DNA from 3 places in the Hydrogenophaga sp. L99 genome. Region 2 is predicted to be linked to each of the others. Evidence: predicted binding sites of a transcription regulator. Region 2 holds the regulator's gene; each other region holds the start of a gene.
The links. Region 2 encodes FNR, which switches genes on or off when oxygen is low (the NO sensors DNR and NnrR bind a similar motif). Its sites were predicted from a motif close to TTGATNNNNATCAA; they were not measured.
Positions count from the first base shown of each region.

Region 1 (2,263 bases), 1.4 Mb from region 2:
TCGCGCACATCGGGGCCGGCAAAACCCATGAATTCCAGCGCCAGCGAGGTGTCAAACGCCGGCCCAGCCTGGCGCAGCCAGTTGTTAAGCGAGTACTTGGTCCAGCGGATCGCGGTCTGGCTGCCGCTAGCCAGCCGGTCGGCCACTTCAAAGGCTTTGTCGATAAGGGCGTCGTCTTCCACCGCCAGCGAAACGAGGCCAATGCGCTCGGCCTCTTCGCCGCTGATGGGGTCGCACAGCATGAGGTAGTACTTGGCCTTGGCCAGGCCGCACAGCAGCGGCCAGACAATGGCCGCGTGGTCGCCGGCGGCCACGCCCAGGCGGGTGTGCCCATCCACAATCTTGGCGCTTTTGGCGGCAATCGAAATGTCGGCCAGCAAACCCGCCACCAGACCCGCGCCCACGGCCGGGCCGTGCATGGCGCTGACGATGGGTTTGTCGCAGTTGATCACGTTGTAGACCAGGTCGCGCGCTTCTTTCCACACCCGGGTGCGCACATCAAAGTCGGTGGCCATGTCTTGCACCAGCGCCAGGTCGCCGCCGCCTGAAAAGCCCAGGCCACTGCCGCGCAGCACGGCGCAGCGCACGCTGTCGTCGCGGCCTACGTCGCGCCAGATCTCGCTCAGTTCCCAATGCCCTTCGTGGCCGGCGGTGGGTAACTTGCCGTTGCCGCCGGGTCCGTCGGCGCGCATCTGGATGTCGAGCACCGACGGGATACCGCCCACCAAAGGGCCGCGGCGGGTGATGGCAAGGGTCTGGTAGCGGCTGTAGTCCACGGTCTGCATGGGGTCTCCTGTTGTTGAAGGCATTGGGGTGAGGGGTCTGCTCGCTGCGGCCAGCCAGCGGCTGGTCGTCGTGCGGCACACACCACCTGATTTTCGTCTCAATCGAAGAAGGTTTCATCGACTGTTTTCAGGGTGGTTTTTGATCACTTTGCCCTCGCTACCGCACGTGTCGCGCGCGCAGATCTGGCACGCATTGACGTGCGTCAAAACCCCGCACAGCGGGCGGGGGGATCATGTTGGGGAGGTTTGCAGCCATTTGCTGCAAGCGTTTCGACACCCGAGGACAGACCATGAGCCAGAACATTTCAGACAGTTTTGCCGAGCAATTGAAGCAAATGCGCCATGAGACTTTGGCCCAACTGCACGCCCAGCGCGGCGGTGCGGTGGGCAGGGCAGAGGCCGCAGCCAACCTGCGGTCTACCGAAAGCGACGACTGGGCGCAAGCCGGCTCCGAACGCGATCTGGCCTTTGCGCTGGACGAGCGCGAGTCGGCTGAGCTGGTGGCCATTGACGCGGCATTGAAGCGTATTGCCGATGGCAGCTACGGCCTGTGCCTGGACTGCGGCGTGGGCATTGCCACGGCCCGCCTGCATGCCAATCCCACCGCCATGCGCTGTGTGGACTGCCAGAGCAAGCTGGAGCAGGCCCAGGGCGGTGCCCGCCCAGCCACGATGTAATTTTTTTCAAAACCACCGGAGAAACCCTTGACCACTTTTCACGCCGTTGTCTGGATCGATCACAGCGAAGCCCATGTGGTGATGTTTGATCGTGAACACGTTGAAGCACAACGCATCAAATCGCGCAGCCACCACAAAGCCAAAGGTGGGCATGTGGGTTCACACCAGCTCAAGCACGGCCGCGGCCCGGCCGCCAGCGGCAGCCACACGCCCCAGGGAGGCCACGCCACGGTAGACGATGCGTTCTATCACGAGGTGGCCGAGGCATTGACCGGGGTGCATGAGATTCTGGTGACCGGCCCGGCCCAGGCCAAAACCGAGTTTCGGGCCCACTGCCACCGGCACGACCCGGCGGTGGACAAAGCCATCGTGGACGTGGTGACCAGCGACCACCCGAGCGACGGACAGCTGGTGGCCATGGCCCGCCAGTATTTTCTTAAGTACGACCAGACCACCGCAGACCCTTCGCAGCGCTGAGACGATGCTGAACAAGTCCCCGCAAATACGTGCGGGCCTTGTTCAGGGTTGCCTCAATTCACTGGGTCTTGAACGCCACCGTTTTCTGGACCGCCATGCCGTCTACCGAGCCCGTGAGGGTGAATTCGTACCAGGTGCCGAACCCCAGCGGCTGGACTGGCTTGAACAGCACAGCACCGGTACCCTCGCTTTTCCAGGGCTCAACGGCCACAACGGCGCCCGTGGTCTGCTCGCGCAGATCGAAGCTGGTCACCATCACCCGACCTGCCAGCGAACCAGAAACGGAAAGAGTCACCGAGGTGTACACCGCCTCCTGGCCGTCGT
Region 1 is NZ_CM178972.1:3,254,003-3,256,265, forward strand. Features, by position in the region: gene AC4QBL_RS15475 (enoyl-CoA hydratase/isomerase family protein) at 1-776, opposite strand, end outside; gene AC4QBL_RS15480 (TraR/DksA family transcriptional regulator) at 1,076-1,462, shown strand; gene AC4QBL_RS15485 (hypothetical protein) at 1,490-1,939, shown strand; gene AC4QBL_RS15490 (CAP domain-containing protein) at 1,998-2,263, opposite strand, start outside.
Region 1: a site for FNR is predicted at 979-992, ahead of AC4QBL_RS15480 (TraR/DksA family transcriptional regulator). Genes of this name have one in related genera too.

Region 2 (2,263 bases):
ATCGAATACTCACCACCCGGCACCAGCGTGAAATTGCGCCGGATCATCGACATCAGGTCTTCCAGCTCGGCATCGGACAGAAAAGTGGGGGTACCGCCGCCCAGGTGCAGCTGCGACACGCTGTGACCTTGCCCGAAGTGCTGCACCTGCAGCTCCACCTCACGAGACAGATAGCGCAGGTATTCGGCTGCACGTTCGTGGTGCTTCGTGATCACCTTGTTGCAGGCGCAGTAGTAGCAGACCGACTCACAAAACGGAATGTGCACATACAGCGACAGCGGCAGCGCCATGGAACCCACTCGGCGCTGCTCCAGCGCTTGTATATAGTCTTGCTCCGCGAAAGCTTCGACGAATCGGTCTGCCGTCGGGTACGAGGTGTAACGAGGCCCAGGAATGTCGAATCGCTTGAGCAACTCGTTGGAAATAGCATGACTCACAAACAGTTCTCCAGTTCTGAGGGCTGAATGTGCCGCATGAGCGCGCCAGCGCCTTTGATCTTGATCAAGGCCTCGGTCGGACCGGGGGTTGTCCCCAGGATTGCCCCCAGACTCCAAACCGGCCTTTTCTCGACAGTGCTCGGGCCGATGCGTTAAGCTAACCCCGCACTCCTGGAAAAATTATGGACATTCAAAGCATCAAAGTCGCCTGCTCAAGCTGCAACCTGCGGGAGTTGTGCCTGCCCATGGGTCTGAACAGTGAAGAGATAGACAAGCTCGACGCGGTGATTTCCACACGCCGCCGCATCAAGCGCGGCTCCGCGCTCTTCAACACGGGCGACAAGTTCACGTCGCTATTTGCCGTGCGTTCTGGTTTTTTTAAAACCTGCGTTACGACCGCAGACGGCCGTGACCAGGTGACCGGCTTTCAGATGACGGGAGAAATCATCGGTCTGGACGGCATCGTCAGCGACCACCACTCGTGCGACGCGATTGCACTGGAGGATGCCGAGGTGTGCGTGATGCCTTTTGACCAGGTGGAAGAGCTTTCACGCGAATTCACCACCCTGCAACACCACGTCCACAAGATCATGAGCCGCGAGATCGTGCGCGACCACTCGGTGATGCTGCTGCTGGGCAGCATGCGCGCCGAAGAACGGCTGGCGGCTTTCTTGCTCAATCTGGTCCAGCGGCTTCATGCCCGCGGGTTCTCACAGTCCGAGCTGATTTTGCGCATGACCCGCGAAGAGATCGGCAGCTACCTGGGTATGAAGCTCGAAACGGTGAGCCGCACTTTCTCCAAGTTCGTTGACGACGGCATTATCGAAGTGAAACAGCGCTATGTTCACATCAAGAGCACCGAAGGGCTCAAGCAGATCGTGAATCCGCAAACTTGCCGCTGAATCCACCGCGACACCCAACGAAAACCTGGGCGAATGCCCAACAAAAAAACCCCGGACAGGCGCATACGCCTCTCCGGGGTTTTTTGTTGGCGCTGAAGGCGCTAGCCGTTTCAGCCGCAGCGACCGTTCTTGGCGCAGTCGGTTGGTCGCTCGTCTGCGGGTATCGGGCAACGGTTCACCTCAAATGGCGACACGGCGAGCAAAGTTGTCAAGGCGCTGGAAACCATGGTTGCACCCCAGAACACAAAGAACGCGAGGGTGTAAACCGCTTCCCGCGACAGGGCCAGAGGAGAGCCAAACCAATGCAGATCGCTGGGATCGACAAAAGCAAACACCACCATTTCCAGCACCGCGGCCACCAAAAAAGCAGGCCATGCTATCCACATCAAACGCTGTGTCCACATCGGTGCGGCTCCTCTTCCATATCTGTTTTTGTTAAAGCGACAAGCACCCGGGTACAGCTGCACCGGTAGCCAGGCTGGCCATTATTTTTCAGAGGGCACCAAAGGTGAAGCCGCATGGTTTCGACCCTGATTGGCTGGCTGCACAGCCATCAGCGCATCGATCCTTGCTTGCCCCTCCAGTGCCAGTGCCGCCCTGCGCTCTCGCTCGTAGACCTCCTTGTCAAGCACCGGATCCTGGTCCATCGACGAAATGACCACCATGGTGCTGGTCGCTATCACCCCACACAACAGAAGAGCCGGCACGAACACCACATGTGGAATTCTCCACCAGGGGGTATTTTCATGGCTTGGGGGCTGGGTCAAGGGCGCGTTGCTCATGTTGTAGCTCCGAAATGGGAATGTCAAATGGCGCTGAATGTCGTCAGCGCGGGACCAGGAAGGCAGCTTTCTCGGAAACCTCGACTGGCTCGTCACCAACCGAGCGGATGCCGAACTGGATGGGGTGCGAGCCCGGGTTTGC
Region 2 is NZ_CM178972.1:1,828,519-1,830,781, forward strand. Features, by position in the region: gene hemN (oxygen-independent coproporphyrinogen III oxidase) at 1-437, opposite strand, end outside; gene fnr (fumarate/nitrate reduction transcriptional regulator Fnr) at 620-1,339, shown strand; gene AC4QBL_RS08750 (hypothetical protein) at 1,450-1,743, opposite strand; gene AC4QBL_RS08755 (hypothetical protein) at 1,825-2,121, opposite strand; gene ccoG (cytochrome c oxidase accessory protein CcoG) at 2,165-2,263, opposite strand, start outside.

Region 3 (2,263 bases), 730 kb from region 2:
CCGTGACGGCGATCTGGTGGAGGTGGTGCCTTACCTGGTGCGGGCCGTGTTTCAGGACTTTCCGGGTGCTAACGCTCAGGTGCGGCGCATCAGCTTTGAGCTGAAAAAACCCTGACTCTGCGCCCAGTGCAGCACACAACCGACACAAAAAAGCGCTGCCATGCAGCGCTTTTTTTATGAATTCGAGAGGCGTTGCTTGACGCTCGCGCCCCTCACACCATGGCGGGCTTGAAGTCGCTGGTGGGGCGACCCTGGAAGTCGGTCCAGCAGCGGCGGGTGAAGTCGTACAGCTTGCATTTGCGGGCGGTGTCAAAGTACCAGGCCCACGAAAATTTCTGCACGATGATGCGGCCTGGCAAGGCCTCTTCCAGCACCTGTTGTGCGCCTTCGAGCTTGTAGAGCGGAATGCTCATGTCCACGTGGTGCGCGGTGTGCTCCATGATGTGGTGCATCAGCGCGCCAATGCGCATGGGGAAGCTCATGTGTACCGTGGTGGAGACAAACGGCGCGGCCTTGGCCCAGGCGGCTTTGTCGTCGTGCCACTGCACGGCGGTGTGCGTGTGGTGCACGTACACCACAAAGCCGATCATGGCGTTCCAGAACATAAACGGCACCACAAAGCCATAGCCCAGGGTAGCCCACACCGACTGCCCGGTGGCAAACGCTGCGGCCACCAGTGCGCCGATCCACACCAACGCGCTGGCAACCACGTACACGCCGTCCCACATGAATTCTTTGCGCTGGGTGCCCATGTAGGTTTTGCGCGGGAAGAACATGCGCAGCCACCACATTTCAATCAGGTAATAAAACGCCGGGCCCAGGCCGCTGCGGTAGAGCCGCTCCAGCGCACGGCGGGTAGGGGACAGCGCTTCAAACTCTTCTTTGGTGAGCGGTGCCCACACAAAGTCCACGCCCTTGAGGTTGGTGTACCCGTGGTGCACCACGTTGTGCCCCACTTCCCACAGGCTGTAGGGCGTGAGCGACACGGTGAAGGCGATGCGGCCCAGCACGCGGTTCAGGCGGCGGTGCGGGGTGTAACTCTGGTGGCAGGCGTCGTGCCCGATGACAAACAGCCGCCCGATCATGAAACCCGCTGCCATGCCGCACAGCAGCTTGGCCCACCAGGCGTCCAGCAGCACGGTGCCAGCCATGAGAGCCGCGTAAATGACCAGATCCAAGGCCAGCAAAAACACCGCCAGCGCGGTGCGGCGCTCGACGATGGGCGCCAGCCAGCCGCGGATCACCTTGCGGTGCGGCAGGGGCTGCCCCAAGGGAATGGGTTCAGGATGCTGGAACGAAGGGGAAACGTGAGACATGGAGCAAATGGGGAGGTAGGTCCCGGCAAGCACACACGGAAGGCGTGCGGTACACACAAACGCCAGCCAAAGCCAGCGAGGAACACGCAGCGACACCACCGGGGGTGCCCGCAAACAAGAAGCGCGATGCTAGCCGGAGCGCTGCCCCGCCGCTTTGATGCATGTCAAACAGCCCATGCCAGCCCAGGCACTCAGGTCTTGGGCAGCGTCACGCCCACCTGGCCCTGGTATTTGCCGCCACGGTCTTTGTAGCTGACTTCACAGACATCGTCCTTGTCGCTCTCAAAGAACAGCACCTGGGCGCAGCCTTCGCCCGCGTAGATCTTGGCTGGCAGCGGCGTGGTGTTGCTGAACTCCAGCGTCACATAGCCTTCCCACTCGGGCTCGAACGGGGTCACATTGACGATGATGCCGCAGCGCGCGTAGGTGCTTTTGCCCAGGCAAATGGTCAGCACATTGCGCGGAATGCGGAAGTATTCCATGGTGCGCGCCAGCGCAAAACTGTTGGGCGGAATGACGCACACGTCTTTGTTGATGTCGACAAAGCTGTTTTCATCAAAGTTCTTGGGGTCCACCACGGTGCTGTGGATGTTGGTGAACACCTTGAATTCGGGCGCACAACGGATGTCATAACCGTAGCTGCTGGTGCCGTAGCTCACGATTTTTTCGCCAGCGGCGTTTTGTCGGATCTGGCCCGGCTCGAAGGGCTCGATCATGCCGTGCTGCTCGGCCATGCGGCGGATCCATTTGTCGCTCTTGATACTCATGCTGGTGTGCTCCGTGGAATAGCTGCCGATTGTACGGACGCAGCCCTGCACCGCTGAACGCGTCAGCCCGTCACTGTGCGGACAACAACCCGGTCATCGCCCAGCACGATGAGCGCAAACAGCAATTCTTCCAGGCTGTTGGCCTGCGCGGTCTTGCGTGCCAGCAGCGGCGTGGCCTGC
Region 3 is NZ_CM178972.1:2,554,243-2,556,505, forward strand. Features, by position in the region: gene AC4QBL_RS12155 (DUF4136 domain-containing protein) at 1-115, shown strand, start outside; gene AC4QBL_RS12160 (fatty acid desaturase) at 213-1,316, opposite strand; gene dcd (dCTP deaminase) at 1,508-2,083, opposite strand; gene guaD (guanine deaminase) at 2,146-2,263, opposite strand, start outside.
Region 3: a site for FNR is predicted at 1,471-1,484, ahead of AC4QBL_RS12160 (fatty acid desaturase). Genes of this name have one in related genera too.